Tolumonas auensis DSM 9187: one gene and its partner. Each later gene encodes a partner of the first gene's protein in a complex. Links are inferred from orthologs where the notes say so. Each region holds a gene or a part of one and is shown in the gene's direction. Other genes may lie near its edges.

Evidence for each region.
Region 2: pnp (region 1) and pfkA share a complex: the UniProt entries of both Bacillus subtilis proteins name them as parts of the possible RNA degradosome complex. The link is inferred for Tolumonas auensis DSM 9187 from one-to-one orthologs.

The regions. Positions count from the first base shown.
Region 1 is NC_012691.1:2,445,785-2,461,839, reverse strand. Bases 54-2,963 are described here. They hold pnp (polyribonucleotide nucleotidyltransferase), read left to right. Parts: upstream 54-382; coding sequence 383-2,545; downstream 2,546-2,963. Other genes in these bases: mfd (transcription-repair coupling factor), read right to left, coding at 2,677-2,963; rpsO (30S ribosomal protein S15), read left to right, coding at 54-201. Also shown: more of rpsO, read left to right, coding at 1-53; more of mfd, read right to left, coding at 2,964-6,129; TOLA_RS11370 (lipoprotein-releasing ABC transporter permease subunit), read left to right, coding at 6,295-7,530; lipoprotein-releasing ABC transporter ATP-binding protein LolD, read left to right, coding at 7,523-8,206; lipoprotein-releasing ABC transporter permease subunit LolE, read left to right, coding at 8,206-9,447; TOLA_RS11355 (DedA family protein), read right to left, coding at 9,494-10,096; TOLA_RS11350 (DNA internalization-related competence protein ComEC/Rec2), read left to right, coding at 10,395-12,632; lipid A ABC transporter ATP-binding protein/permease MsbA, read left to right, coding at 12,665-14,434; lpxK (tetraacyldisaccharide 4'-kinase), read left to right, coding at 14,431-15,411; TOLA_RS11335 (Trm112 family protein), read left to right, coding at 15,395-15,583; kdsB (3-deoxy-manno-octulosonate cytidylyltransferase), read left to right, coding at 15,580-16,055. UniProt on the Bacillus subtilis protein: Involved in mRNA degradation. Catalyzes the phosphorolysis of single-stranded polyribonucleotides processively in the 3'- to 5'-direction. Necessary for competence development in Bacillus subtilis.
Region 2 is NC_012691.1:1,599,082-1,615,030, reverse strand. The notes cover bases 5,295-8,098. They hold pfkA (6-phosphofructokinase), read left to right. Parts: upstream 5,295-6,117; coding sequence 6,118-7,080; downstream 7,081-8,098. Other genes in these bases: TOLA_RS07425 (DUF2813 domain-containing protein), read right to left, coding at 7,126-8,098; tpiA (triose-phosphate isomerase), read left to right, coding at 5,295-5,952. Also shown: chromosome partition protein MukB, read right to left, coding at 1-1,339; chromosome partition protein MukE, read right to left, coding at 1,336-2,058; chromosome partition protein MukF, read right to left, coding at 2,039-3,376; TOLA_RS07445 (methyltransferase domain-containing protein), read right to left, coding at 3,393-4,160; envelope biogenesis factor ElyC, read left to right, coding at 4,255-5,010; more of tpiA, read left to right, coding at 5,197-5,294; more of TOLA_RS07425, read right to left, coding at 8,099-8,757; TOLA_RS07420 (TSUP family transporter), read right to left, coding at 9,017-9,778; TOLA_RS07415 (VF530 family protein), read left to right, coding at 9,913-10,164; TOLA_RS07410 (YgjP-like metallopeptidase domain-containing protein), read left to right, coding at 10,171-10,686; TOLA_RS07405 (DUF2750 domain-containing protein), read left to right, coding at 10,740-11,093; TOLA_RS07400 (DMT family transporter), read right to left, coding at 11,142-12,044; electron transport complex subunit RsxA, read left to right, coding at 12,187-12,768; electron transport complex subunit RsxB, read left to right, coding at 12,772-13,329; electron transport complex subunit RsxC, read left to right, coding at 13,326-15,440; electron transport complex subunit RsxD, read left to right, coding at 15,446-15,949. UniProt on the Bacillus subtilis protein: Catalyzes the phosphorylation of D-fructose 6-phosphate to fructose 1,6-bisphosphate by ATP, the first committing step of glycolysis.

The DNA.
Region 1 (16,055 bases):
TCGCCAGAAGTTCAGGTTGCCCTGCTGACTGCTCAGATCAACCATCTGCAAGGCCACTTCTCAGTACATTCTAAAGATCACCACGGCCGTCGTGGTCTGCTGCGTATGGTTTCTCAGCGTCGTAAACTGCTGGATTACCTGAAACGCAAAGATGATGCGCGTTACAAAGATCTGATCTCTAAACTGGGTCTGCGTCGCTAATTCATACTTAGTGATTACTAATAAAAGGAGGCTTTTGCCTCCTTTTGTTTTTTCGTGACAGAAATGACAATTCCGCCAGAATTATATCTGAAGTCGATCTATCCCTAATTACCTATTGTGCTCGCCTTCAGCTATAATAAGCGCGCATTTTGAGCGACGAAATTAATAAAAGGAAATTCACGTGAATCCTATTGTAAAAACCTTCCCATATGGCCAGCACACTGTAACGATTGAAACAGGTGTTATGGCTCGTCAGGCAACTGCAGCTGTTATGGTCAGCATGGATGATACTGCAGTATTAGTAACTGTTGTTGGTAAAAAAGAAGCTGTTGAAGGTCGCGATTTTTTCCCGCTGACTGTTAACTATCAAGAGCGTACCTACGCAGCAGGCCGTATTCCGGGTGGTTTTTTCAAACGCGAAGGTCGCCCAAGCGAAGGTGAAACACTGACTGCCCGTCTGATTGACCGTCCTATTCGTCCTCTGTTCCCGGAAGGCTTCCTGAATGAAGTTCAGGTTGTGGCCACTGTTATGTCAGTAAATCCGGCGGTATCTCCGGATATCGTAGCGATGATCGGTACTTCTGCTGCGCTGGCTATTTCTGGTATCCCATTCAATGGTCCAATTGGTGCTGCCCGCGTTGGTTATATCAATGATCAATACATTCTGAACCCATCTGTTGTTGAGTTGCAGGAAAGCAAGCTGGATCTGGTTGTTGCTGGTACTGCAGCTGCCGTTCTGATGGTTGAGTCTGAAGCTGCTATCCTGCCGGAAGAAGTGATGCTCGGCGCGGTGGTTTATGGTCACGACCAACTGCAAACTGTTATCAAAGCAGTCAATGAATTTGCTGCTGAAGTTGGCACAAAACCTTGGAATTGGGTTGCGCCAGCAGCAAACGTAACACTGAAAGCAAAAATTGCTGAGCTGGCTGTTGCTGCAATTGGTGAAGCTTACCGTATTACTGAAAAAGCAGTGCGTTATGACGCGATTTCCGCATTGAAACAACGCATTGTTGCTGAAATTGTTGCTGCTGATGAAACTCAGGATGCAGGCGAAGTTGCTGATCTGTTCCATGAACTGGAAAGCGATGTTGTTCGTGGTCGTATTCTGCGTGGTGAACCGCGTATCGATGGCCGTGATCCACAAATGATCCGTGCTCTGAGCGTGGGTACCGGTGTTCTGCCACGTGTTCATGGTTCTGCACTGTTTACCCGTGGTGAAACACAGGCTCTGGTAGCTTGTACTCTGGGTACCGAACGTGATGCGCAAACCATTGATGAAATCACTGGTGAACGTACCGACCGTTTCATGCTGCATTACAACTTCCCACCATACTGTGTGGGTGAAACCGGCATGATGGGTTCACCTAAACGTCGGGAAATCGGTCATGGCCGTTTAGCTCGTCGTGGTGTGTCTGCTGTTATCCCTTCACAGGCTGAGTTCCCTTATGTTGTTCGTGTGGTTTCTGAAATCACCGAATCTAACGGTTCTTCTTCCATGGCTTCTGTGTGTGGTACTTCTCTGGCTCTGATGGATGCGGGTGTACCAATCAAAGCATCTGTGGCCGGTATCGCAATGGGTCTGGTAAAAGAAGGCGACAGCTTTGTTGTTCTGTCTGACATTCTGGGTGATGAAGATCATCTGGGCGACATGGACTTTAAAGTAGCTGGTACTTCTGAAGGTGTTACTGCATTGCAGATGGACATCAAAATTGAAGGTATCACTAAAGAAATCATGCAGATCGCACTGAAACAGGCTCGTGATGCGCGTTTGCACATCCTGACTGTAATGGACAAAGCGATCGGTGTTGCACGTGATGATATCTCTGATTTCGCACCTCGCATTCACACCATCAAAATCAATCCAGAGAAGATCAAAGACGTGATCGGTAAAGGCGGTTCTGTGATCCGTGCTCTGACTGAAGAAACCGGCACCACTATCGAGCTGGAAGATGATGGTACAGTGAAGATTGCTGCGGTAAGCGGTGAAGCTGCTCAGGAAGCGATCCGTCGCATTCAGGCGCTGACTGCTGACGTTGAAATCGGTCGTATCTACGAAGGTAAAGTAACTCGTCTGGCTGAATTCGGTGCGTTTGTGAACATTCTGCCAGGTAAAGATGGTCTGGTTCATATTTCACAAATCACTGATGAACGTGTGAAAGATGTTTCCGACTACCTGAAGGTAGGCGACATGGTTCGCACTAAAGTACTGGAAGTAGACCGTCAGGGCCGTATCCGTCTGTCTATCAAAGAAGCCAAACGTGATGAACTGCCTGCTGCTGAATCAGTAGCTGAATCTGCACCAGCACAGGAAGCTGTGGTTGAACAGGTTCCGATGACAGAATAAGCATCACTATTTATTGTTGCTCATAATAATCAGGACGCTTTTAGCGTCCTGATTTTTTTGTCTGTCAGAGTTGATTGAATTCGTTATCAGGCGATCCCTTCAATAATTGTTGGGATCGCCTGATAAGATGATTAAAGCTGATTCGTTGCAAACGAAGTCAGTATTTGCTCGACCAGTGAGAAACGGGTTTTGGCATCAGCGCTGGGCAGATTAAATCGCAGACGGGCCGGACCATCCATGCGGTACAGTCGTGGCTGACTCTGTATCAGGCCAACGATGAACACTGGATTGATCTTTGTTTCCTGACTGAAATCAATAAAGCCACCACGATCACCAATTTCGATACGTTTAAGACCTAATGGTTTCGCCAGTAAGCGGAAACGTGAAATCTGGATCAGATTTTGAGCTGACTGAGGTAACAGACCAAAACGGTCGATCAGCTCGATTTTCAATTCATCAATCTCTTCCTGGGTATTACAGCTGGCAATGCGCTTGTAGATGGACAAACGCATGTTTACGTCCGGAATATAGTCATCCGGCAGTAAGGCCGGAACCCGTAGTTCGATATCCGTATGATCAGAAAGCAGCTGATCCAGAGACGGTTCTTTGCCTTCCTTCAATGAATTGACTGCCTGCTCCAGCATTTCCATATAGAGGGTAAAGCCGATAGATTCGATCTGTCCGCTTTGTTCATCGCCTAGCAGTTCTCCTGCGCCACGGATCTCAAGATCGTGTGTTGCCAGCACAAAGCCAGCACCCAGATCTTCCAGTGACTCGATTGCTTCGAGACGTTTTACCGCATCTTTGGTCATCTGTTTAGGATGCGGCGTTAACAAGTAGGCATAAGCCTGATGGTGTGATCGACCGACACGGCCCCGGAGCTGATGTAACTGAGCCAAACCTAAATTATCAGCGCGATCCATGATGATGGTATTCGCACTGGGTACGTCGATGCCGGTTTCAATGATGGTTGTGCAAACCAGCAGGTTATAACGCTGATGATAAAAATCGGTCATGACCCGCTCCAGATCCCGTTCGCGCATTTGTCCATGGGCAATCGCAATCCGGGCTTCAGGTATCAATTCGCTGAGCAGTGCCGCAGTCTGGTCAATAGTTTCAACATTGTTATGCAGGTAGTAGACCTGACCACCACGTTTCAGTTCACGCAGGATAGCTTCGCGAACAACCGCTTTATCGTACTGGCGGACAAATGTTTTGATTGCGAGTCGCTTAGCCGGAGGTGTTGCTATTACTGACAGGTCGCGCATACCGGACAACGCCATGTTCAGCGTGCGCGGAATTGGTGTTGCGGTCAGGGTCAGAATATCCACATCGGCCCGCAATGCTTTGATTTTTTCTTTCTGACGGACACCGAAGCGGTGTTCTTCATCTACTACCAGTAGACCGAGATCCTTGAAACGAATATCCTCGGACAGCAGTTTATGTGTGCCGATAATGATATCGATTTTGCCTTCTGCCAGTGCTTCCATCGCGGCTTTCTGCTCTTTGGCACTTTTGAAACGACTCATCACCTCGATATTGACCGGCCAGTTGGCAAACCGATCGCGGAAGTTTTCGTAATGTTGTTGTGCCAGCAAGGTGGTAGGTACCAGCACGGCAACCTGCTTACCGGCATGGACGGCAACAAAGGTTGCCCGCATGGCCACTTCGGTTTTTCCGAAGCCGACGTCGCCACAAACCAGGCGATCCATGGCTTTAGCCTGACACATATCACCCAGCACTGAGTTAATGGCATTCAGCTGATCCGGTGTTTCCTCAAATGGGAAACCGGCTGCAAATTTACTGTAGGCCTGTTTGTCATGCCTGAATGCAAGCCCCGGTCTGGCCGCTCGTTTGGCATAGACATCAAGCAGTTCTGCTGCGACATCCCGGATTTTCTCAACGGCTTTTTTCCGGGCTTTCAGCCATGTTTCACCGCCTAATTTATGCAGGGGCGGGTTTTCACTGCCACTGTACCGGCTGATCAAATGCAAAGAGGTGACCGGGACATATAGTTTGTCGGCGCCGGCATATTCCAGTGTCAGATATTCAGCGGCAATACCGCCAGCATCTATGGTTTGCAGCCCGAGATAACGGCCAACCCCGTGATCAAGATGGACGACCGGTTGACCAATCGTTAATTCGGCCAGATTTCGTACGATAGCTTCGCTGTTGGTACTGGATTTTTTATCACGCCGACGGCGTTGTACAACTTTCTGCCCAAACAGTTCATTTTCACAGACCAGTGCGATACCCGCATCCGGCAGGATAAAACCATGTTCCAGCGGACTAACAATAATGGCATGCTGAGCAGTACCGCTGGCGAACTCATCGAATGAGTTCAGGATCGGCAATTTGAGTTGCAGTGGAGCCAGCAGCTCAAGTAAGGCTTCGCGGCGGCCTTCTGATTCCACCGAGAATAATATCCGGCCACCGAACAGGCTTAAAAAGCGTTGCAGTGCTTCCAGTGGTTCCTGTTGTTTCGCTTCTATTGTTAATTCTGGTAACGCATTGACCGGTAAATTAACCCGCCCGGCTTTTTCTTCTGCCGGTAATGTCTGGCAGTGAATTTGTGTCCGTTCTTTCAGAATGCCAAACAGCTGATCCACCGGCAAATAAAGCGTCGCGGGTGGTAGCAGCGGACGGCTTAAGTCATAACGGCGATCTTCATAGCGTTGCTGCACATCCAGCCAGAATTGTTCACTGGCCTGCTGAATATCGCCAACAGTCAGAATCAGACTGGAAGAGGGGAGATAGTCCAGCAGTGTAGCGGTCTGCTCAAAAAACAGCGGCAGATAGTATTCAATTCCTGCAGGCCATAATCCTTTACTGACCTGCTGGTAGACTGAGTCAGGTGCACGACTGGCGTCAAACAGTTCACGGAAACGCTGACGGAAGCCATCGATCGCATGTTTATCGGTAGGGAATTCGTGAGCGGGTAACAGGCGAACTTCTTTGACTGGATCATGTGAGCGCTGAGTATCCGGATCAAAGGCACGGATGGTATCAACTTCATCATCAAAGAAATCAATACGGTAAGGCTGCGATGAGCCCATAGGGAACAGGTCGAGCAGGGAGCCTCGGGCTGCGTATTCCCCATGCTCCAGTACCTGCTCGACGGCATTGTAGCCGGCATGTTCAAGCCGCTGCCGCAGATTGTGTAAATCGAGTTTATCACCGGGTTTGACCAGCAGACTGTAACCGTCAATGAAACCGGCAGGTGCTGTCCGGAGCATCAGTGTCGCTACCGGCAGGATCAGCAGACCTTGTTTCATCCTAGGAAGATGATAAAGGGTTTCTATACGCTGAGAGATAATATCCTGATGTGGTGAGAAGGTATCGTAAGGCAATGTTTCCCAGTCAGGAAACAACCGTACCGGAATGTTGTTCTCTTTGAGCAGAAAGCTGATCTCCTGCTCCAGATATAAGGCAGTTGGTGTGTCATTCACAACCAGCACTACCGGGTGATTTTGCGTTGTTACCAGCTCAGCAATCGCCAGAGAAAGACTGCTGCCATTTAATTGTCCGAAGGTAAGACGCTGATTCGCTTTTGCGTTCAGAGAAAAAGTAAAGTAATTGGTCATCAGTCAGATTCAGGTTAGTTAATGTTTTATTTTTGCCGGGTCACACGGATCGACAAACAGTGCAACACACTAAAATATTGCTCGCTCAAGGAGAACCTCTTGTTGAGCGGATGTCTTACCTTTATTATCCGCTAACTCTTGGATTGCGCAACGCTTGGAAACAGCGTGAAATCACTCATTTTTCAACCTATCAGTCTGGCGATTGGCCTGCGGTATGCCGGTGCCAGAGGTGATAATCGATTCGCTTCTTTTATCTCCATATTTTCAACCTTTGGTATTGCGATCGGTGTCATGGCGCTGATCGTGGTTAGTTCGGTCATGAATGGTTTTGAAGCACAGCTGAAAGACCGCATTTTAGGGGTTGTTCCGCATGGTGTGATCACGACCGCATCAGGTCAGTTACCTGAATGGCAGCAATATCAGCAGATTGTGACTAAGTTACCCCATGTGCAGGCGGCAGCTCCTTTTATTACCACCGAAGGGATGGTGCAAAGTCCGGGGAGTCTGGCACCGATCGCATTGCAGGGTGTGAATCCACAGAATTATCCGCAGCAGGATCTGTTGCGCCAGACGCTGGGTGATACGGCTCTGGAGCGTCTGGTTCCCGGCAAATTTAATATTATTCTGGGTGGGGCTCTGGCACAGAAGCTAGGGGTTCTGCCGGGCGATAAAGTGCGGGTGCTGGTCAGCGAAGGCAGCCGTTTTACCCCGATGGGTCGAGTACCATCGCAGCGGTTATTTAATGTTGTGGCTTTGTTTGATGTCGGTTCTCCGGTTGATGATCAGATTGCATTGATTCATCTGGATGATGCCCGTCGCTTACTACGCTATCCCGCAGAAAATGTTACCGGCTGGCGAGTATGGCTGGATGATGCTTTCCAGACGGAAGATATTGCCCAAACATCGCTGCCGTCTTCACTGATATTTCAGGACTGGCGCAAGGAACGGGGAGAGTTGTTCCGGGCTGTTGCTATGGAAAAAAACATCATGAGCATGATGCTGGTGCTGATCATTCTGGTGGCTACTTTCAATATTCTTTCTTCTCTGGTGATGGTGGTGCTGGATAAACAAGGGGAAGTAGCGATCCTGCGGACCATGGGAATGCAAAGTAAAACCGTGATGAAGATCTTCATGGTTCAGGGGATCTGGAGCGGTGTGCTGGGCGGGGTATTCGGTGCATTCGGCGGGGTTATTCTTACCCATTATCTGAACCCGGTATTACGGGTTCTCGGGCTTAATTTATATATGGATGCCGGCGGAAGCGGATTACCGGTAGAAATGCAGGTATCGCAGGTGTTGCTGATTGCATCCGGAGCATTACTGATGAGTTTTATGGCGACGCTTTATCCTGCCTATCGTGCAGCTCATATTCGTCCGGCGGAGGCGTTACGTTATGAATAATATCCTGTTGCATTGTCAGGATCTGGTGAAGATTTATCACGAAGGCGCTGTAGAGACACCGGTATTACGGGGGATTAATCTGTCAGTACTGCAAAAAGAGATGCTGGCGATAGTCGGGAGTTCCGGTTCCGGGAAAAGTACGTTGCTGCATCTTCTGGGGGCACTGGATACACCGACTCTGGGGACGGTGTTTTTTGATCAGCAGGATATTTATCAGTGGACCAGTCAGCAGCAGGCACAGTTCCGTAACCGGCAATTAGGTTTTGTCTATCAGTTTCATCACTTGCTGGGAGAATTCACCGCACTGGAAAATGCGGCGATGCCTTTGCTGATTGGCGGTATGGCAGTAAAACAAGCGACACAGAAGGCTGCTGAGATGCTGGAACGGGTCGGCTTGTCGCATCGTGTTGAACATCGTCCGGCGGAATTATCCGGTGGTGAACGGCAGCGTGTGGCCATTGCCCGTGCGTTGGTTAATCAGCCCCGGCTGGTATTGGCCGATGAACCAACAGGTAATCTGGATCATAAAAGTGCCACTGCGATTTATGAACTGATGTGTCAGTTAAACCGTGAGTTAGGCACTGCGTTTGTCGTCGTTACGCACGATCGTGAGCTGGCCGGTAAATTACACCGTCAGGTTCATATGGTGGATGGTGCATTGCTGGGAGGCGAATGATGTTTCAGCCTTTTGCGCTTTTTCTTGGGTTACGTTACAGCCGGACCCGGCGCAGCAGCCGTTTTGTCAGTTTCATTTCTGCGTCCTCGATCATCGGTATTGCCCTGGGGGTAATGGCATTGATCCTCGGGCTTTCAGCCATGAATGGTTTTGAGCGGGAGCTGCGTCAGCGTGTACTGGCAGTGATCCCGCATGCTGAAGTTGAGATGGTATCCGGTGGTTTCAGTGACTGGCAGTCTGCTTCAGCGCTGTTAAAGAAACAACCGGGTATCACTGCTGTGGCACCGCTGATTTCGCTTAATGGCATGCTGGAAGCGGGTGGAAAAATGAAAGCGGCTCAGTTGCGGGCCGTCTTACCAGCCGAAGAGAAACAGATTTCTCAGGCTGCGGAATACATGACCGGAAGTGGTCTGGATGCTTTACTTCCGGGCGAGAATGGCGTCATTCTGGGACAACAGATCGCTGACAAGCTGGGCGTGAAAATCGGTGATAGTGTCACCATGCAGGTGCCGGATAAACAGGCTCAGTCCGCGTTTTCAGCACCGATGCAACGTCAGTTTACGGTGGTTGGTTTGCTGAAACTTGGCGGGCAACTGGATGGATTTCTGGGATATATCCATCTGCAGGATGCGCAGGCTATGCTGGGCTGGCAGGATGAAGTCCAGGGATTGAGCATAGAAGTAAATGATGTGCTGTCTGCGCACACCATTGCTTATCAGGCCGCCAATCAGTTGCCATACCGTATGTATCTGCGTAGCTGGATGACCTCTCAGGGATATCTGTATCAGGATATCCAGATGGTACGTACAGTTATGTACGTTGTGTTATTGATGGTCGTTGCTGTTGCCTGCTTTAACATTGTTTCAACGCTGGTTATGGCGGTGAATGAAAAACGCGGTGATATAGCCATCCTGAAAACCATGGGAGCCAGCGACTGGCAAATCCGTCTGGTGTTTATGACGCAGGGAATGGTGAATGGCCTGGTTGGTGCGGGAAGTGGCGCTTTGCTGGGATGTATTCTGGCGCAGTATCTGTCATCCATTATTCATGGTGTAGAACGGGTGACGGGATATCAGTTCCTGAATCCGGAAATTTATTTTATCGATTTCCTGCCATCAGAATTACATCTTCTGGATGTGGCTGTTGTCACCACCGCTGCTGTCCTGATGAGCCTGCTGGCCACATTATATCCGGCATGGCGGGCCAGTCAGTTGTTACCGGCGCGAGAACTGGGGCGTTAATTCCACAGATATAAAAAACCAGCATCAGAATGCTGGTTTTTTATATTCACATTTTTTTACTGCGTTTGTGACGCAAATAAAGAATCGCCAGTATCAATACTCCGAGACCAAGCAGTGAATAAATACCGGTTTGTCCCCGGCTGATCATATGCAGTAACCAATCTCTGTTATAAGCACCATAGTCACCGATGTATACCCAGACAGGAACAGAAATACTGGCCGCCAGACCATCCATGATCAGGAATCGCCATATGGAGATCCGACGACTCATACCGGCAACGATAAAGATGGGCGAGCGTAAACCCGGTAAGAATCGGGCAACAAATAAAACCCAGTTACCGTATTTCACAAATTTTTCCTGCACCTGAGCAAACCGGTGCGGTGTAACGATGCGTCTGATTGGCGCAAAAGCCAGTATTCGCTGACCGAAGGTATGGCCTAAAGTAAACATGATGCCATCACCGATCAGAACACCCGCCATACATACAGCAAACATGGTATGTACATCAGCATAGCCTAAACCGGCAATAATCCCGCCTGCGACCAGCGTAATGTCTTCCGGAATCGGTAAACCAAAGCCGCATAACAAAAGCATAACGAAAACAGCTAAATAGCCATAATCAGAAAAAATGGAAATCAGAATGTCCATCGTATTGTCTTTTTCACCCCATTCCTGCCCGGTAGTCTCATGGTTATGTTATTCATCGCTCAGAGACAACACATAAAACTACAACAACATAATGTTGGCCGATTATGACACTCATTCGTTCATGCGTGTGTAAATCAGCGGTAGTTTTCTCCGGTTTATGTGAATCAGACGGCCTCATTCCATCTGTTTGTCTTTTTTTTATACAGAGATTCCGGTGCCAACGTCAAAAACAACAGCTGTTGACTGGTAACTCTTAACGGGAGAATAGGACAACAACTAAACAGATAAGATATAAATAGTGGAACAATTGCTGCTTGGAATGGCTCTGAGCATAGCCAGTTCTCTGCTCTGGCCTGATTTGCCTTCCAACGGATGGGGATGGATTATTCTGATATCCGGGTTAATCGTCGTTTTCCGTTATCGTTTTGCCGGTGCGGTATTACTCGGGCTGAGCTGGGCAATACTCTTTTTCAACCATGAGCTGAGCTGGCTGAAAGAGCAGCATATTTCACTCCCGGCACAGCATGAGTTAAATGTGACTGTTTCGGCTGTGTATCGAAAATCAGATCGCCAGCAACTACTGGTTTCAGTGCAAAGTATCAATCGTCAATCTTACTGGCCTGAGCCAGCCATCAGACTCACGCTTTCCGATAAAAAGACATTCCTGAAACGTGGCGACAAATTACATATTCGGGCTCGCCTGAAAATACCGCACGGACTTGGCAATCCGGCCGGATTCAACGCTGAGCGCTGGCTGCTCGGACAGGGAGTGACGGCAACCGGGAGTATTAGCAGCTTTAAACTTCTTTATCAGGCGGATAGCAGCTGGCGGGACAACTGGCTGATGAAGTCCCGTCAGCTGATGCAGAAGTTTCGTCAGCCGGAATTACTGATGGCATTGATTTATGGTGAACAGCAGGACGTAGACAAAGCGGACTGGCAAACGCTGCGGGATACCGGTCTTATCCATCTGATCGCTATCTCCGGTATGCATATCGGGCTGATTGCCTGGATTGGTATGGCGTTATCCCGCTTACTACTGCAGCGCTGGAGTGAAAAACTGCCAGGTTTACACTGGCTGGTCGGGATAGCTTTTGCTTTGTTATATAGTGCATTAGCTGATTTTTCTGCTCCCACTGTCAGGGCGTTGTGCATGTTGATTATCTGGATTGCGTTACGGCTCTGGCAACGGGAATGGTCCGGGATCCGGATCTGGTTGTTTGCTTTGGCTATCATGCTGGTAATTGAACCCTGGTCGGTATTTTCTGCCGGATTCTGGTTATCGTTCATCGCTGTCGGGATTCTGGGCGTTGCCGGATTTTTGTGGCGCAAACCCTCTTTATGGCAAATACAGTGGTTAATGACGCTGTTGCTGGTGCCAGTCCAGTTGGTGTTATTTGATGGTCTCAGTATCAGCAGTGTTCTGGTTAACTTACCTGCCGGCCCGTGGTTTACCTTTTCGATTGTGCCGGTAGCACTCATTTCCGGGCTGTTAGTGCCGATTTTCCCATCACTGGCATACATCGGATTCTGGTTGTGTGATCTTCAGCTGGACTGGCTGATGTCCGCGCTGGAATGGATCCAGACATGGGGTTCCGGCTGGATGGCAATTTCTTTTCGTCAGCAACTGCTGTTGTTCTGGGCGCTGGCGGGGTGGTTCATCTGGCGTTTCTCGCCGGTTGTCATGAAAAGGGAATTTGGCTTACTGCTATTAGCCGGGTGCGGTTTGCTGTTTGCGGGCTGTCAGTCTGAGCCGGACTGGCGGGTGGATATGCTGGATGTGGGGCAGGGATTATCCGTATTAATCAGTCAGGATGAGCGGGCTTTGTTATTTGATACCGGAGATGCTTATCAGGGAGGATATAACATGGCCGATGCCGCGATCTTCCCGATGCTGGAATACCGGGGGATCAAGCAACTGGATTATTTGATCGTTAGTCACCGCGATAAAGATCACTCGGCTAACTGGCAACGGATCGCCGGAAAGTATCCGCAAGCCCGCATTGTTTCTTCTTCTGCGCTGACAGTTGATACGTTGATCTGTCAGCGTGGACAGCAATGGCAATGGGGAAAATTACAAGTGATGGTATTATCCCCCCGATCCTCTTCCGGTGGTGATGTGAATGAAGATTCCTGCGTGTTGCGAATCAGCGATAACCAGCACAGTCTGCTGTTAACCGGTGATGCTGAACGGAAAGCGGAAGCGGAGCTTATTCGTCTGCCCCGGCAGTTATTGCAGAGTCAGATCCTGTCATCGCCGCATCACGGCAGTAAATCCTCTTCTACGCCGGATTTTATTGCTGCGGTAGCGCCGGATTATGTTGTTCATAGTGCCGGATATCAGAATCGCTGGCACCATCCTCATCCTGTCGTTTTATCTCGTTATTCGCAGTCGCAACAATGGATAACAGCTGTTGATGGTCTGGTCAGCTTTGAATTTAGTCAAAATAATACAGATATACGCCCTTTTCGTCGTTTGCAGCCCTGGTATAGGCAGATGGATGCTTGGTTAGTGGGCGATCAACCGCTAAAATGACGGGTCATTTTGCAGCAAGGTTTAAATAATTCATGTCGAACGAAGTACGCGATGCAGCGCAGAAATCCAGCTGGCCGATCCTTAAACGCCTATTGGGTTACACTGTAGGTCGTCGGAAGGGATTAGCGATAGCAGCTATCGGGATGGCGGGTTATGCGGCTGTTGATACTTACATGATATCGCTGATCAAACCGCTGCTGGATGATGGATTAAGCGGCAAAGACCCCTCAGCCATGTTGTGGCTGCCTTTTATGATCATGGGATTAGTCGCATTACGCGGTGTCTGTAACTTTACATCAGACTATTTCATGGCATGGGTTGGTAATACTGTTGTTATGCGGTTACAGCGTACCGTTTTTTCCCATTTAATGGGAATGCCGCTTTCGTTTTTTGACAAACATAATACGGGCACCCTTTTATCCAAGGTGACTTATGATGCCTCTCAGGTTTCATCTGCTGCCAGTTCAACCCTGATTTCACTCATTCGTGAGGGATGTACAGTTATTGGTTTACTGGTACTGATGTTTTACTACTCATGGCAATTATCGGTCATCTTTTTTGTCATCGGTCCCATTGTTGCGTTTCTGATTTCTGTAATCAGTAAACGGTTCCGGAAACTGAGTAAACAGTTGCAACACGCCATGGGCAATATCACCACTTCGACTGAGCAGATGCTGAGAGGCCATAAAGAAGTGCTGATGTTCGGTGGTCAGGAAATCGAAGCCAGCCGCTTTGATAAAGTGAGCAACGCGGTGCGTCAGCAGAATATGAAAATGGTTGTTGCTGATGCCGTCGGTTCCCCGATTGTTCAGTTTATTGCATCAACAGCATTAGCTCTGGTGCTGTATTTGGCTACATATCCCGAAATCAGTCAGCAATTGACGGCCGGTTCTTTTGCCGCTGTTATTTCAGCGCTCTTCGGATTGATGAAACCGCTGAAAAGTCTGACTCAGGTTAACGTGCAGTTCCAGAAAGGTATTGCAGCTTGTCAGAGTTTATTTGATGTCATTGATCTGCCATTGGAGGAAGATAATGGTCAGCTCGAACTGAAGCAGGCAGCCGGAAAAATTGAATTCAGAAATGTGACATTTACCTATCCGACTAAAGATGTACCGGCATTACGGGAAGTCAATTTCACCATTGAGCCGGGAAAAACAATCGCACTGGTTGGTCGTTCCGGTTCAGGCAAGAGCACCATTGCCAGTTTGCTCACCCGTTTTTACGACATTCAGGAAGGTAAAATTCTGCTGGATGGACATGATATCCGTGATTACCGTTTGCGTGACTTACGTCGTCAATTTGCGCTGGTTTCGCAAAATGTGCATTTATTTAATGATACTGTTGCAAACAACATCGCTTATGCGGCGGAAGAAAATTTTACTCGTGAACAAATCATTCAGGCTGCCAAACTGGCGAATGCCGATGAATTTATCGTTAAGATGCCGCAAGGCTATGACACTGTGATAGGTGAGAACGGTGCGACCTTATCCGGTGGTCAGCGTCAGCGTTTGGCAATAGCCCGTGCATTATTACGTGATATGCCGGTGTTGTTGCTGGATGAAGCAACATCCGCGCTGGATACAGAATCAGAGCGCCGTATTCAGGCCGCCCTGGAGTCACTGACTAAAAACCGTACAACACTTGTTATCGCGCATCGTCTTTCTACTATCGAGAATGCAGATGAAATTCTGGTGGTAGATGACGGCCAGATTGTTGAGCGCGGTACCCATGAGCAATTGCTGAAAATAGGTGGTGCTTATGCCTTACTTCGTCGTACCCAAATGGGCGCGCAAACCGCATGATTGAAAAACTCTGGTACCAACGTAGCTGGTTGAACTGGTTGTTTGCGCCCTTCGCAGCTTTGTTTGCGTTACTGACCACGATGCGTCGTTACGCGTACCGGGCTGGTATTTTCTCCAGTTACCGGGCTCCGGTACCCGTTATTGTGGTCGGCAACATTACTGTCGGCGGTAATGGCAAAACACCAATGGTGTTATGGCTGGTGGAGCTGCTGACTAAAGCCGGATATAAGCCAGGTGTGGTCAGCCGGGGATATGGTGGCAAAGCACCGCATTATCCTTACCTGTTACATCCTGAAACGACAGCTGCGGAAGCGGGAGATGAGCCTGTGCTGATTTATCAGCGCTGTGGCTGCCCGGTCGCGGTTGCGCCGAAGCGGGCGAAAGCTGTGCAATTGCTGGTGGAGCAATGCGGGGTGGATGTCATCATCTGCGATGATGGTTTACAGCATTATGCTTTACAGCGTGATATTGAATTTGTGGTAATGGATGGCGAGCGCCGACTGGGTAATGGCTGGTTAATGCCGATGGGGCCATTACGGGAAACAGCTTCGCGTCTGCGGCAGGTGATGGCGGTGGTTTGTAATGGTGGACAGGCCAGACCAGATGAGATCCAGATGTCATTGCAGCCGGCCCCATTACGTAATGTGCGGACCAATCATACTGCTGTGGTATCCGGTGCTGTTGATGCGATGGCGGGTATCGGATATCCGCCACGATTCTTTAATAGCTTGCTGAAGCAGGGCTACGCAGTGAATCAGCAGGTTGCTTATGCTGATCACCAGGCGTTTAATGCTGCCGAATTACACCAGCGTTTCGCACAACGTCCGCTGATTATGACGGAAAAAGATGCCGTTAAGTGCCGGGATTTTGCTCTGGATAACTGGTGGTATTTACCCGTTACTGCTCAGTTACCGGAAAAATTTGCCACCAGATTACTTGCTCAACTGAAGGAACTCAGACATGGCGCTGGATTATAAATTACTGGAAATCGTCGCTTGCCCGATCTGTAAGGGAAAGCTGAATTACGACAAAGAACGTTCGGAGCTGGTTTGCAGAGCTGACAAACTGGCTTACCCGGTGGAAGATGATATTCCGGTGCTGCTGGAAAATCGTGCCCGGCCATTAAAAGAGGAAGAGCTCCCATTATGAGTTTTGTTGTGGTGATCCCAGCCCGTTATCAATCATCACGTTTACCCGGTAAACCGCTGGCTGATATTCATGGCAAGCCCATGATTGCCTGGGTCGTGGAACGGGCAAAGCAAGCCGGTGCCAGTCAGGTGATAGTGGCTGTCGATGATGAGCGGGTTGCTGCGGCTGTTTCAGCGTTGGGCGTCGATGTCTGTATGACGGGTTCGCATCATCAATCCGGTACTGAAAGACTGGCAGAGGTCTGTGAAAAATACGCTTTTGCGCCGGATACCATCATTGTGAATGTTCAGGGTGATGAACCGCTGATCCCGCCAGCGATCATTACTCAGGTTGCAGATAATCTGGCTAACACCAGTGCGCCTATGGCGACACTGGCGGTAGCAATAGAGGATGAACATGAACTGTTTAATCCGAATGCCGTTAAAGTGGTTATGGATAAACAGGGATATGCCCTTTATTTCAGCCGGGCCAC
Region 2 (15,949 bases), 850 kb from region 1 along the record:
GTGTCTGTTGGAAACCAACAACATTGTCAGGAGTCAGATCTGGCAGGTCACACAGCTTTTGTGCCTGTTCCAGCGCGTTGACTGCCTGACGGTACTGGATCGCCCGGGTTTGCTGTACATCCAGAGCCTGCTGGTAATCAGCCAACTGGCTTTTCAGGCTGTCAGCTTCATCTTCGCTTTGCCCTTTACGGATTTCCAGCTCGGTTTTTTCTTCAGCGAGTTCTGTCGTAATGGCTGATTGTTCTTCGGCCTTCAGAGTCAGATCTTCAACATCTTCGCGGTACTGAACAATTTTATTCGTCAGTCCGGTTGCCGCCATGACCTTAGCAAGGTGCTCGGCTGCTAGCTCCAAATCTTCCGTCAGATGTTTTTCACGCGCAGTCATCTGCTCAGCTTCTTCGGCAAGATAAATGGCACGCTGCCGTTCTTCACGGATCAGACGTTGCTTATCCTGCAGTTGCTTACGGCCATGCAGCGCCAGTTCTGACAGACGGTTTTTCTCGCTCTGATTACGCACATAGTCGGCAGCCACATAGTTTGTGGTTTCGGTGATCAGATGGCGGAATAAATCACGCTGAGCCTGTGTTTCTTTAATCGCATCCAATGTACGGCGATTTTCATGAATCGCAGCTTCCATATCCTGGAATGCCTTACGCACACCGGAGTTTTCCGGCAGCAGGTATTCACGCAATGAACGACTGATAGATGATGAGATACCACCATACAGTGATGCTTCGATCAGTCGGTAGAATCTGGAGCGATCACGCTGATCACGCAGCTTCTTCGCTGTGACGCCGTACTCAAACATCACGTTGTGATAATCGGTCACCGAATTGAACTTAACAAAACGGATAGCGCCCAGTTCAGCTGCCTGTTTACGCAATTCATTGAACGGACGTACTTTTGCCTTGTCGCCATCCAGCTTTTCCAGCAGGAAATCGGTTGGTTGCAACGAATCAGGTACATCCAGCATGCAGAATGGTGTGATATTTACTTTGTTATCACGGTTAGCGACCTGTTCTAAATGCACGCCGAACCACAGACGTTGCCCTTTCGAGTTACGGACATCGATCATCGAATAGCAATGACCACGCTGCAATTTGCCATATAAGCCGCGATCACGACTGGCAGAGGAACTTCCCGCTTCAGTGGTATTACGGAAATGCAGCAGGGTCTGATCAGGAATCAATGCCGTAATCAGCGCGGCCATACTGGTTGATTTACCGGCCCCGTTACCGCCGGACAATGTCGTCACCATCTGATCCAGCTCAAAGGTACGGGCAAAAAAGCCATTCCAGTTGATCATGGTGAAAGAGAGAAACTTACCGCGCGTGATCATATATCCAGCCCCAATTGCTCTTCGTCTTCTTCTGCTTCATCCAGTGAATCCCATACGGTTTCACGGGTTGGTAATTCATCATCATGTAAAATTGCTTCACCTTCACGGATCATGCGCAGTTGTACTGCCCGCGGATCTTCATCGGTGCGAACATCAGCCGCAAAACGGAAGACCGCTTCATTAACCCGGAATTTGTCGCCGGTACCCAGTGCTGTCACCATTCCCAGACGACGCAGGCGGCGCATAGAGGTACGAATCCGTTCCTGTAATTTTTTCTTATCTAAATCGGTACCACCACTACGCTGGTTTACCATACGCAGCAACTGACGTTCATCCGCCAGTGACACGATCTCTTCCTGCAGATCCTGCAGTGAGAATATGCCCTCATTAGCCAGTCGTTCCGGGCTCAGATAGAGATAGCAGAGTACTTTACCCACCAGCATATCGAGTTCTGATAATACGGAAGTACTGATTTCAGAGGTCGAGCGTGGTCGCAGATAGAAGAAGCCTTCAGGTGCCTTGATTAATTCAACCTGATAGCGATTGTAAAAAGTCTCAAGCTCATCGTGGTAATCCAGCAGATAGGAATGACTATCCAGATCATCAGCACTGATATGCTTGCCACTACGTAAAGCAGTATCCAGTTTAGGAAATAATGGGTTAGCGATTGCCTGCGCCAGACGCAGAGCAATAGGAAGTTCAGTATTGATCAATGACATGAGCCTGCACCTTGGCGCCTGAATTGTTAATAGGTTTCCACTTAGGATGACGTACTCCGCCCAGTTCAGCGGCTGAGTAACCAAGACGTACCGCCTGATCCACCAGCATACGTGCAACATCAAAATGCTGATATTCAGGATATTGCTGCAGATAATCCTTCAGGATGTCTGCCATATCGAGCGGTTTCCCATGTACCTGGAAATCAGAAAGATAAACGCCGATGTGGTCTGAAAGTTTTTCATCCAGTACCTGAATTTCCTGAAACTCCAGCATGGCAGGTAAATCACCGGTGATCTCATCGTTATGCAGCACCAGCGTTTCGTCCCGCAATTCCAGCAGACGATTTTCCTGTGCCACCAGCAGCAACCAGTTGTGGTTATCAAAATCACGGATAGATTCACGAAGGCGCTGGCTGAATACGCGGTTTTTATCCATATCAATCGCATTACGGATAAATTTATGCACATGCCGGTCGTAACGAGCCCAAAGCTCAATACATTGCTGACCCCAGCTGAGAATGGCATCAATACGACTCTGCAGATCAAACGTCAGCTGTTCCACCAGCACGGATGAAATAGCCTGAGCACGGGAGGTTTCCTGAATGTTCAGCAGACCGGATTGTAACTTATGCCCGGCGGCATCCAGTGTATCCTGCAGCTCACGTAAGGTTTGCCCGGTCTCCCGCAGCAATTTCTCACAGTTGTGAATAGCCTGCGTCCAGTTCTGATTTAAAAGATCAGCAATATCGGCTTTTACCTGATTTTGTTGATCATCCATAGCCCTTTGAGTCAGATCGATACGGCTCAGGATCTCTTCAACGGAATATTTCAGACGTGGATAGACTTCGGTATCCCAGGCAGATTCGTCAGTAGCATGCAGCGCTGCGGCATAAGCTTTATCCAGCTCTCCGGCAACCTGTTCCAGCAGCAGTGATAGCTTCACACTGTTGACCTGTTGCTGATCAAGATAAAACTCAATAATGCCGATAGCGAGCCGGGTCAGACGGTATACACTTTCGCCCGCTACCGGATCGGTATTAAAGCGAGAGAGTAGTCGTTGCCGGACCAGTTCATTGATCGCGTTATTAGCACGTACTGTCAGAGTCTCATCCATCAGACCATATAACTGACTTACATAACTAAATGCATCGTGTAGTGTCGCTTCGCTTAATTCCTGCGTTTGCTCATCCCGTGCCATTGAGGAAATAGCGATCAAAAACGCCAGTCGTTCATTACCAAGATGAAGTTCCAGCTGTTCCTGTTTCACCCAACCCACCAGTTCCGGCAGGCTGCGCTCAGGCCTAAGTTGTTGGTTCATTATAGTCTCTTATCAATCACGGCTTACTGGCCAGCAGGTGCATGTAACGCCCAAGATGGACAAACGGTTCCTGCTGACAATAACGTAATTCCATTTCCAGTAAATCGGAAAACTTTTTGTGCTGATCTTCTTTGTGACGCATGTAATCGTGGATCACCCGTACACCGCTGCGGCACAGCAGCGGCATTCCCCACTCCTCCAGCCATTTATAGACATCTGCCGGTGCTTGCGGGTTAGTCGGTGTCAGCTTCTGCTGGCGTTTTTTTACCAGACCAGCACGGATATAGTCAAAATTGCCGACCACCAGACTCTGAAACAGTAACGCATCGCGGTTATAAAACAATAATGAAAACAGCCCGCCCGGTTTCAGATAGTTCAGCAATCCTGCCAGCGTTTGCTTTGGTTCCGCCAGCCATTCAACGACAGCATGGCACAACACAAGATCGAAACTACCATGCACATGAACAGGCAGATCCTGTATTGAGCAATGTACCAGTCTGATACGGTCCGTCAGTTTCTTTTCCGCGATTTGCTCTTTCGCCAGTGCCAGCATATCGGCTGAAAGATCACATAATGTGACATCGTGCCCCAATGCGGCCAGTTTCTGGGCAAAAAACCCAAAACCACCACCGGCATCCAGAATCCTCAGTGGCCGATCACCAAGTTGTGCCAGTCCCTGCTCCAGATCACGCCAGACAACAGCTGTACGTATTTTCCCTTTGCTGGTGGCATAAATGTTCTGTGCAAATTTTTCTGACAGCCCGTCAAATGAGTGATCCGACATATACGAATGTTCTGCTGTAACTAATAAAAAAGGCCGCTATTCTGTCACAAGCAGTGAAAACGGGGAATTTTGATCGTCAAATCGGGATGAATATATGATTTTTATGCTTAAAAAATGGCTCGGACTATTTCTGATGCCGCTGCCATTTTGCGCTTTGCTACTGTGTACCGGGTTATTACTGCTATGGCTGACCCGCTGGCAGAAAAGTGGCAAATTGCTGGTCTCGGTTGCCACGCTATTACTGGTGACCTTCTCACTACGCCCGGTCAGTGTCGGCTTGAACCGTCCTCTGGAGCAGCTTTATCCTCCTTTCCCGGAAGGACAAACCGTTGACTTCATTATTGTGCTGGGTCACGGCCATGTATCTGACCCATCGGTTCCGCTTAACAGTCAGCTAACTGAAGCGGCTTCAGCGCGCATACAGGAAGCATTACGCATCAAGCGACTAAATCCAAAGGCACATATGATTTTCTCCGGCAGCATTGCCGGTGATCCGGTATCAGGCGCGCAGATGTATGCCCGGGTGGCCGAAGCGAATGGCATATCCCGTAACGATATGACCTTGATTGAAAACGCCAGAGATACCGAAGAGGAAGTTGCGCTGGATAGCCAGCTGATCAGTAATCATCCCACAGCGCTGGTAACCTCGGCATCGCATATGCCTCGCGCTATGAGCTTATTCAGAGATACCGCAGCAAATGTCATTCCGGCACCGGCTCAGTATGTCGGACGCCTGGTTCAGGGGGATATTCCACTATATGGGTATTTACCATCCGGTCGTTATCTGATGTACTCTGAAATGGCACTGCACGAATGGATTGGAACGCTGTGGAATCGCATTCGTAACTGACTTGTTAATTATCCGGCGACTTTTTAATCGCTTTCGTTACATGAAGGTGAAGTTTCTGCTAACAACAAGTAAGAAGAATAAAAATTTACTGGCAGTAACAAAATGGCGTCTATTCGTCAGGCGTCACTCCTTCTATAATGCGGTGCAAATACTTATAACCATCAACAATTCTGAGGATACAGCGAAATGAGACAACCACTGATCATGGGTAACTGGAAACTGAACGGTACTAAAGCTTCTGTTGAAGCGCTGATCAACGGCCTGAAAGCGCCGGCAGCTGCTGCAGCAAATGTTGAAGTGGCTGTTTGCCCTTCCGTTATCTTCCTGGGTCAAGTTGAACAGCTGACTGCCGGTTCTGCGATCAAATTCGGTTCACAAGATGCTGACCTGCACACTGCTGGCGCTTTCACCGGTGAAAACTCTCCGGTTATGCTGAAAGAATTCGGCTGTAAATACGCTCTGGTTGGTCACAGCGAACGTCGTACTCTGCACGCAGAAACTGACGCTGTTGTTGCTGCAAAATACGTTGCAATTCAGGCTGCTGGCCTGATCCCTGTTCTGTGCATTGGTGAAACTCTGGAACAGTTCGAAGCAAACGAAACTAATGCTGTTGTTGAAGCTCAGCTGAAAGCTGTTATCGACGTTGCTGGTATCGAATCTTTTGCTAACGCAGTTGTTGCTTACGAACCAGTATGGGCTATCGGTACCGGTAAAACTGCTACTCCTGAAATCGCTCAGACTGTACACGCTCACATCCGTGCTTACCTGGCTGGTTTCAACGCTGCCGTTGCTGCTAAAGTACAGGTTCTGTACGGTGGTTCCATGAACGCTGCAAACGCTGCTGAACTGCTGGCTCAGACTGACATCGACGGTGGTCTGATTGGTGGCGCATCTCTGAAAGTAGAAGATTTCTCTACTATCATCGCTGCTGCAGCTAAGTAATATTTTTTACAAGGCATCCCGATAAGGGGTGCCTTGTTCTGTATTACACAGTCTGGATATGGACTAGGGTGACTATCGAGACAGCTGATATAATCATAAATACAGGCTATGTGTAGTACGTAACTCAAGAATTTGTTTTTTGTATTTCATATGTAGAGGCACACTATGATCAAGAAAATTGGTGTTTTAACCAGTGGTGGTGATGCACCAGGTATGAACGCGGCGATCCGTTCTGTAATTCGTGCTGCGCTGGCCAAAGGTATCGAGGTTTATGGTATTCACGACGGCTATCTGGGCCTGCATCGTGACCGTATCGAAAAGCTGGAGCGCCGTAGCGTTTCAGACATCATTAACCGTGGTGGCACCATGCTGGGTTCTGCTCGTTTCCCTGCTTTCAAAGAAGAAAGTGTACGCCGCGAAGCGATTGCAAACCTGAACAAACACGGCATCGAAGCACTGGTTGTTATCGGTGGTGACGGTTCTTACATGGGCGCCAAGAAACTGACTGAAATGGGTTACCCATGTATCGGTCTGCCAGGCACTATCGACAACGATATCGCTGGTACTGATTTCACTATCGGTTTTGATACCGCACTGAACGTCGTCATGGAAGCGATTGACCGTCTGCGTGATACCTCTACTTCCCACAAACGTATTTCTGTGGTTGAAGTTATGGGCCGTCACTGTGGCGACCTGGCAATGGCAGCTGCTGTTGCTGGTGGTGCAGAATTCGTTATCGTGCCGGAAAAAGGCTTCAAGAAAGAAGACCTGCTGGCAAACATCGATGAAGGTATTGCAAGCGGCAAACGTCATGCAATCATCACTATTTGTGAACACGTTACCGATGTTAACGCGCTGGCAAATCTGATTGAGCTGCATACCGGTCTGGAAACCCGCGCGACTATCCTGGGTCATATTCAACGTGGTGGTTCGCCAACCGCTCGTGATCGTATCCTGGCCAGCCGTATGGGTGCCTACGCCGTTGATCTGCTGATCGAAGGTCAGGGTGGTCGTTGTATCGGTCTGCAGAGAAATGAACTGGTACACCACGACATCATCGACTGTATCGAGAACATGAAGCGTCCGTTCAACGAAGAACTGTATAATCTGACTAAAATTCTGTTTTAATCAGCTATCTGCTCCGAATGAAGCCTTCCTCTCCGGAAGGCTTTTTTATGCCTGCTGTCTGGCCAGATCGACAACCCGATCAAACATCTTCTGCAACAGTACAGGCACACTATCTGCCCCTCTCTGCATGGCTTCTTCTATTACGGCCAGCGCCATGCCCGGTTTTGAACGGCGCGATACAGCCCGGTCGATGATTTTGTTAACCGGCAAATTACGCATATCCCTGAGCGCGGCTTCACGGCGATATACATCTTCAAACCCATGCGCATACAGGAAATGTTCAATATCTCGGTTTGGTAACAGGGTCAGACCACCACCACTACGCTCACTGCGCTGATGTTCTTCCGTTAATAAGCGTCTGGCGCCATGAATATAACGAACCCCCGCTTCATCACCATCTGCCAGCATATGCCAGTTAATGCCCAGATCGTTTGCCAGCTTGATTAATGGACTATACCCGCATTGTGCATATTCGATAATACGCACCCCTTCGCCCGGAAGATGATAGCCGCATAACAGAGCCAGTTCGGATAACAACCACAGCTCGGTTTCTCCTTCCACCAATAACCAGCAGCGGGCAAACAGCGACATAGGGCGGTTAATACGAACGTGAAAGGTTATTTTGCGTAAGTCATCGGCCGAGAACCTGTTTTCATCCATCAGATAACTGCGGGTCGTGTTATTGATGCGAACCAGACGGCGGATCTGACCTAATGGCAACGTTGCCAACAGATCACCAGAGTTGGTAGTCAGAATTTTCTGCCCCGGAAGTTGCTGAATCAGCCCCCAGGCAATCGACATCATTGTCGGGTGTAAGCGGCTTTCCGGATCTTCCAGAATATAGATAGGTCGGGCCTCACTTTCCAGCTCCCGTCCGGAATGGGCTGCCAGCAGTGCATGGCCGATACGTGACAGCATTTGTTGCATGGTGTCATTATCCATATTCCGCAACAAGTCATGCCAATCGGTTAATCCGTGGAGCACACCTGGCTGATTGATAATATCGCGCTGACTGCGCTTGGTGCGATGCGGCACGTTCATGAAATAACGATCCAGCAGATACTCTGCCGCATGAACCCCTTCGGTTATGTGCTGCTGCCGCTCAGGTGTACAGTCCTGCAAAAGGTCTGATATATCTTCTACGAACTCGTCAGTGTCCGTTGTTGGCCCGGATAAACCACTGATTGAGCGAGAATCACGCAAACGCAATACCGGATTCATTGAACTTAACAGACGAACCAGTTCATCACTGTTATCGCCCAGTACCCTGGTACCATGCGCATCTTCGAAATAGTGTTCAGAGGTAACACCATCAGCATGCAGACGGGCTTTAGCGATGTAATGGATACGGTGAAACATATCCAGATGATGATGGGTCCATACCGCGGATAAGCGGTTAAGACGATGTGAATGCTGACTGATACCCGGACGATGCTCACGGAATGTCAGACAAATGGTAAGTTCCTGCTCATTGGCACCATCACAGGCGGCGCGGTAAAAATCTTCCGCAACAAATTGATAGGGTAATGCATCATGCCCCATGAGACTCCAGAGCGCCCGCAGCAGACTGCTCTTACCCCAGGCATTTTCCCCGATCAACGCGGTAGTCTGTCCTAACCTGACAGATAGCCTGGAGATACCACGGAATCCCGTTATATCGATTTGTTCCAGAAACATAAGGCATTACCAGCGTTTATTTTTAAATATAACTGACTGATAGCAAAGCCGCCTTCTGTTCTGCAAGAACAACCTTAATTATCTTTCGCTGACCTTGACAGGCATCAAGTTCGGTTGGTTCACTGGCGATAATTCGTACTGCCACAAACTAAACCACATATGGCGCTGGCGAATCTTTTTACGACGTAATTTCATAGGCACTCTCCTTGGTTACCTAATAGAGAGTGCCCGTAACAGATGACAAAATGATGACTAACAATTAACCAGCATAATGTTGCCAAAGCAGTCTGGCCGACATAATCAAAGACATCGTCACCAGTAAGGGACGAATAATCTTACTCCCCTTACTCACCACCATTTTTGAACCAAGACGGGCACCGATAAACTGCCCTACACCCATAATGATGCCCACTTGCCAGAGAATTTTTCCACCCAGCATAAAGAAAATGAGTGAAGCAATGTTCGAGGTGAAATTAAGCAATTTGCTATACGCGGTTGCCTTGGAAAGATTAAACCCTGCGAGAGCAACAAATGCGATAGCAAAGAATGAGCCGGTGCCGGGACCAAAGAAGCCATCATAAAACCCGACACCTAACCCAACTAATAAAGAAAACAGAGAAAAATTGATCCGTTGCTGGCGATCTTCTTCACCAATGCGGGGGGAAAAGATGAAATACAGCGCAAAGCCTATCAGCATGAAAGGAATGGCTTGTTTTAATGCCGAAGGGTCAATCTGCTGAACCAGCAAGGTACCTAGTGCACTGCCGATAAAGGTAAAAAAGATGCCATTTCTGATCAGTTTCAGATCGATGTAACCACGGCGCAAGAAATAGAACGTGGCAGAAAAACTGCCAAAGCTGCTTTGTAGTTTATTGGTAGCCAACGCTTGTGCAGGTGAAATGCCCACACTCAGCAATGCCGGCACCGTTAATAAACCACCGCCACCAGCAATTGAATCGATAAAGCCAGCAGCAACGCCGCAGATGGCCAGCAAGATCAGGGTTGAAAGCTCTAATTCCATGATAATTATGATAGATGTGAAATGGTGATCATAATCACACAATTAAATCGCTATTTCTATTGCTGCTGATTTGCTATTTCAGTATTCATCTCCTAATCTGTCGGCCTGATTTTATTCGGTAGAAAATCTCGTATATGACTCAATTTCAATCCAAAGATCCGCTGCATGGCGTAACACTGGAGCGCATCGTTACGGAACTGGTTGAACATTACGGTTGGGATGTATTAGGCCAGCGTATTGATATCAACTGTTTCCAAAACGAGCCGAGTATTAAATCCAGTCTTAAATTCCTGCGACGGACACCATGGGCCCGGGCTAAAGTCGAAGAACTGTATGTGATAACGAAAAGTTCTCCCTGGGCTAAAAAAGCGCCGTCCGGAGAGTAAATCATCATGTCTGATTTAATGTATCTCAGTGGTTATCCGGAGCAACTACAGCAGCAGGTACGGCAGCTGATCCAAAAGCAGCAGTTGGGCACCTGGTTGGAAAAGCGCTATCCGGAAAAACACACGATACAGAGCGACTCGGCGTTATTTGATTATGTGACTGAGCTGAAAAACCGTTATATGCGGAATGTGTCCGCTATCAGCAAGGTTCGCTATGACAGCAAGTTATCGATAGTACATCATGCCCTGGGGCTGAATGTGCGCAAGGCCCAGTTACAGGGTAACAAGATCAAACGAAAGCATGACATCATCATTGCCAGCGTGTTCCGGGAAGCATCGCCGGAATTCTTGCGCATGATTGCGGTTCATGAACTGGCGCACCTGAAAGAAACACAGCACGATAAAGCGTTTTATCAGTTATGCGAGTATATGGAACCCTCTTACCACCAGCTGGAATTTGATTTCCGGATGTTCATGACTCACAGAGAGCTTATGAAGAAGAGTCAAAATACAGAAAGCTGAATTTTCCGCTACAATACACAATCGTTATCATCCACTGAATTTGGAACTTAAAAATGACCGACCATACTGAACTGCATATTCCGGAAAAATTTATCACTGAAGTGAAAGACAGCGGTGTTTTGTGGGGGCTGCAGGTTGAAGATGAATGGGTGGTTTGCGACTCCTCTGATGACGATGCGGTCGATGTAATGCCTTTGTGGTCATCTGAACGTGCCGCGAAACTGTTGTGCTGTGATGAATGGAAAGATTATGAACCGGCAGCCATCCCTCTGGATGAGTTTTATGATGAGTGGGTTAACGAGTTGCATGCTGACGGTGTACTGATTGGTGTGGAATGGGATGAAACACTGAGCGGTGCGGAAGTAGAAGTGATGGATTTCGCCCGGGCATTATCTCATTTCGAATAATGGCTGAAAGCACGGGGGGATTTCCTTCCCCTCGTGTGCTATCCCGCATTAAAGACTCTCCGGAACCTGTTCTCTTGCTGTCACGGCCACTTTTTCCGGCAACTGACTGATCACAACCCCGATAAACACAGCACCACACGCGACACACTGCCAGAAGTTTAACCGCTCATTCAATAGCCAGAATGCCAGTAATAAAGTAAACACCGGGATCAGATTAATGTAAGCAGTGGCCAGTGATACTGCTACTTTACTGATTGCCCAGTTATACAGCCAGTAAGCACCGATGGTTACTATTGTTGCCAGATAGATCAGGCTTCCCCACTGGAGCAGAGAAACATCGGCCGGCATTGCATGCTGTAATGCTAACGGTCCGAAAAAAAGACTACCGACAAAAGCCTGAAATGCCGTTAATACCAGAACGGAATAGCGGGATGATAGTCTGCGGATTGAAATTGAATAAACCGCACCACACAACATCGCCATAAACTCTAATGAATTACCCAATAATGGATTACTGGCTTGTTCATCACTCTGACCTGCCATACTCAATGCGGTACACCCCAGAATTGCGATAACAAAGCCGAGAATTTGTGGTTTTCCGATCCGTTCTTTCAATACAAGGAATGCGGCGATCGAGGCCAGAAGCGGTAATGTTGCTGTAATAACGCCCGCCTGCCCGGCGGTTGTATATTGTAGTGCAGAAGTCTCAAATAAAAAGTAGAGACAGGGTTCCGCAATTCCCATGATCACCAGCCAGCGCCAATCGCCGGCCTGATAACGAAATTGTAAAAGTTTCCGGCCGAAGAATAAAAAACAGCCGCTGGCAATCAGCATACGGATGAAAACAATCTGCGTGGGATGAAAGAAATCCAGCAGATATTTTAACGAGATAAATGCACTGGACCAAAGCAGCATGGCAATAGTAAGTGCCAGCATTGGAAGGACGCCCAAAATTACCTCCTGGATATGGGGCTAAAGAGAGCAAAGTCTAGCCGTTCGGTATACTAATATCCAGAAACCCTTCGGTTTAACGGTTGTTAAGCTTCGTACATACGAAGATAATATGCGGCGCTTGCAAGCTGAGGTATGTATCATGTTGGAATACCTGTTACTTTTAATTAGTACGGTTCTGGTTAACAATTTTGTTCTGGTTAAGTTTTTAGGATTATGCCCGTTTATGGGGGTATCCAAAAAAATTGAGCCTGCCGTAGGTATGGGTCTGGCAACCACATTCGTGCTGACTCTGACATCCGCTTTCGCATATCTGGTGCAGCATTATTTGCTGGTACCGCTTGCTGCAGAATCTCTCAGTACACTGGCTTTTATTTTGGTTATCGCTGTCGTTGTTCAGTTTACTGAAATGGTGATCCATAAAAGTGCCCCGGATCTCTATCGTATTTTGGGGATCTACCTGCCATTAATCACCACCAACTGTATTGTGCTTGGCCTGGCTCTTCTGAATATCACCATGCAGCATAATTTCATGCAGAGCGTGGTTTATGGTTTTGGCGGTGGTTTAGGCTTTATGCTGGTGTTGATTCTGTTTGCCAGTTTACGTGAACGACTGGCCGCCGCAGATGTCCCCGCGCCGTTTCAGGGTATTGCAATTGGGATGGTTACCGCCGGACTGATGTCACTGGCATTTCTTGGTTTTACCGGCCTGATTAAGCTCTAATATATGAACCATATCTTACTGATTATTCTTATCTTTGCTGCACTGGCACTCATTTTCGGGTTGCTGCTGGGCTTTGCTGCGATCCACTTTAAAGTGGAATCCGATCCGATTGTGGATCAGCTGGATGCTTTATTACCGCAAACACAATGTGGTCAATGTGGCTATCCGGGATGTCGCCCTTATGCAGAGGCGATTGCCAATGGTGACAGTATCAATAAATGTGTTCCGGGTGGTGCGCAGACTATTCAGAATATTGCCGATCTAATGGGGGTTGAACCGCCATCGGATGATAATGAATTGCTGATGGCGCCGCCAAAACGAGTGGCATTTATTCACGAGAATCTCTGTATCGGCTGTACCAAATGCATTCAGGCTTGTCCTGTCGATGCCATTATTGGTGCGCCCAAACTGATGCATACCATTTTACGCAGTGAATGCACCGGTTGTGATTTATGCGTCGACCCCTGCCCGACTAATTGTATTGAAATGATTGAATTACCCGCCACGCCTGATCGCTGGAAGTGGGATGTTGAAACAATTCCGGTGAGAATGGTGCAATGAGTATTATCAATATCATCAGCAAAATCCGTAAGGGCAAGATCTGGGACTTCCATGGTGGCCTGCATCCGGATGAGCATAAGCGTGAATCAAGTGAAACACCGTTGGTCGATGCCGGCATCCCCCCTTTTCTGGTTATTCCGATCAAACAACATAGCGGCAGAATCGGACGTTTGCTGGTTAAAGTGGGTGAACGTGTATTAGCCGGGCAGCAACTGACTGCCAGTGATCATCCAATGGAAGTGCCGGTGCATGCCAGCACTTCCGGAGTTATTACCGCGATTGAGCTGCACACCGTCGCGCATCCATCCGGATTAAGTGAACCTTGTATTCACATTAAGCCTGATGGTCTTGATCAATGGCGTGAATGTGAGCCGTGGCCTGATTTCCACCAGTATGATTCGATTCAACTCTTTGAGCGTATCCGACAGGCAGGTATTGCAGGCCTTGGTGGTGCCGGTTTTCCTACTTACGCCAAATTAAGTGTTGCGCGTGAAAAAGCCGAGATTGTGATTATCAACGGTGCTGAATGTGAGCCTTACATTACAGCAGATGACCGTCTGATGCGTGAGCATGCAAGAGAGATCCTGGAAGGTATTGAGATCATCAAGCATATTCTGCGTCCGACTATTACCATTATTGCCATTGAAGATAATAAACCAGAGGCTATTTCTGCTTTTCTGCTCAACCCCTTGCCTGATGATGTGATTGTGCGTGTTATCCCGACGAAATATCCGTCAGGAAGTGCTCGTCAGCTGATCGAAATCCTGACGGGAAGACAAGTTCCGTCTGGCGGTCGTTCACTGTCAATGGGTGTCGTCATGGTTAATGTGGGTACAACCTACGCAATCCGGCAAGCCATCATCGAAGATGAACCGCTGGTCCGCCGGGTTGTTACATTAACCGGCACACAATTTAAAAAACCCGGTAATGCCTGGGTACGTTTAGGTTCTTCCGTTCGCTGGTTACTGGCTCAGTTCTCATTGATCCCGGAGCCGCGTCAGCGCGTGATCATGGGTGGCTCAATGATGGGCTTTACCCTGCCGCATGCTGATGTGCCGGTAGTCAAAATCACCAACTGTCTGCTGGCGCCCAGTGTGGCTGAGTTGCCGCCGCGTGACGATGAAATGAACTGCATTCGTTGCAGTAAATGTGCGGAAGTGTGCCCGGTAAAACTGCTGCCACAACAGCTCTATTGGTACAGCAAAGCCGGTGACCACGAGAATGCTGAAAAATACAATTTATCTGATTGTATTGAATGTGGTGCCTGCGCATGGGTATGTCCGAGCAATATTCCGCTGGTACATTACTACCGTCAGGAAAAAGCGGAAATCCAGCATCTTCGGGAAGAAGCCGCTCAAGCCGAACGAGCAAAATTACGCTTTGAAGCAAAGAAACTACGTCTGGAAGAAGAACGCCGGGCCCGTGAGGCGCATGTTCCGCCTGTAGCGGCACGTCCGCTATCGTCAGCGGAGGCAGATCCTGTTGCTGCAGCCATTATGCGACTTAAGGCCCAGCAGAATAAAACTGCCCCGGCCGATGCAGATATGCGGTCAGAACGGGAAGCCCGTAAAGCTCAGGCTATACAGCACCAGACTGAAAAAGCACACCTCCCGGCGGCAACAGGTACAGCTGTTCCTGCCGATGATGCCCGCAAAGCCGCAGTGGCTGCAGCTTTAGCCAGAGCCAAAGCGCGTAAAGCAGAAATTGCTGCTGGTGAATCTGCCTCTGTATCAGCAAATGCCGATGCTCCGACTGCATCCGCTGATGCTGAAAGTATCAAGAAGGCGGCTGTGGCGGCGGCGATCGCCAGAGTGAAAGCCAAAAAAGCAGAATCTGAGCAATCCGCGGAAGCCGCTAAGTCTGACACAACGGTGACGCCGGATGATCCGGATGCTGCCAGAAAGGCCGCTGTCGCTGCAGCGATTGCGAGAGCCAAAGCGAAGAAATTGCAGGCAGAGCAGCCTGTCGCTACTTCAGCAGAAATATCAGCCGAACCTGCAGATCCCGAAGCAGCAAAGAAAGCAGCTGTGGCCGCCGCGATTGCCAGAGTAAAGGCAAAGAAAGCGCAGGCTGAAGCTGAGGCCGCCCAGAACAAAGAACAACAGGAATAAGTTTCATGTCATTTGCGATTGCCGTTTCACCACATGGTCATAGCCAGAAAAGCACTAGCAGTGTTATGCGACTGACACTGCTGGCGTTAGTTCCGGGTATTGCTGCGCAATGCTACCTGTTCGGCTGGGGCGTATTATTTCAGCTTGGGCTGGCCATCTTGACCGCGCTTGTGTCTGAAGCTGTCATTCTGCGCATGCGGAATTATGTTGTATCCGCGTCGTTGAAAGACAGCAGTGCCCTGCTGACTGCAGCACTGATCGCCGTTGCAATCCCGCCATTACTACCCTGGTGGATGGTAGTGTTAGCTACTGCATTCGCCATCATTATTGCCAAGCAATTGTATGGTGGTCTTGGCCAGAATCCATTTAATCCGGCCATGGTCGGTTACGTCCTGTTACTGGTCTCTTTCCCGGCCCCAATGACAAACTGGATGGCACCTCAGGCTGTGACCGCACAACTGCTGTCTCCGGCCGAAACCGCTGCGGTTATCTTTCAGGGTAAAACCAGT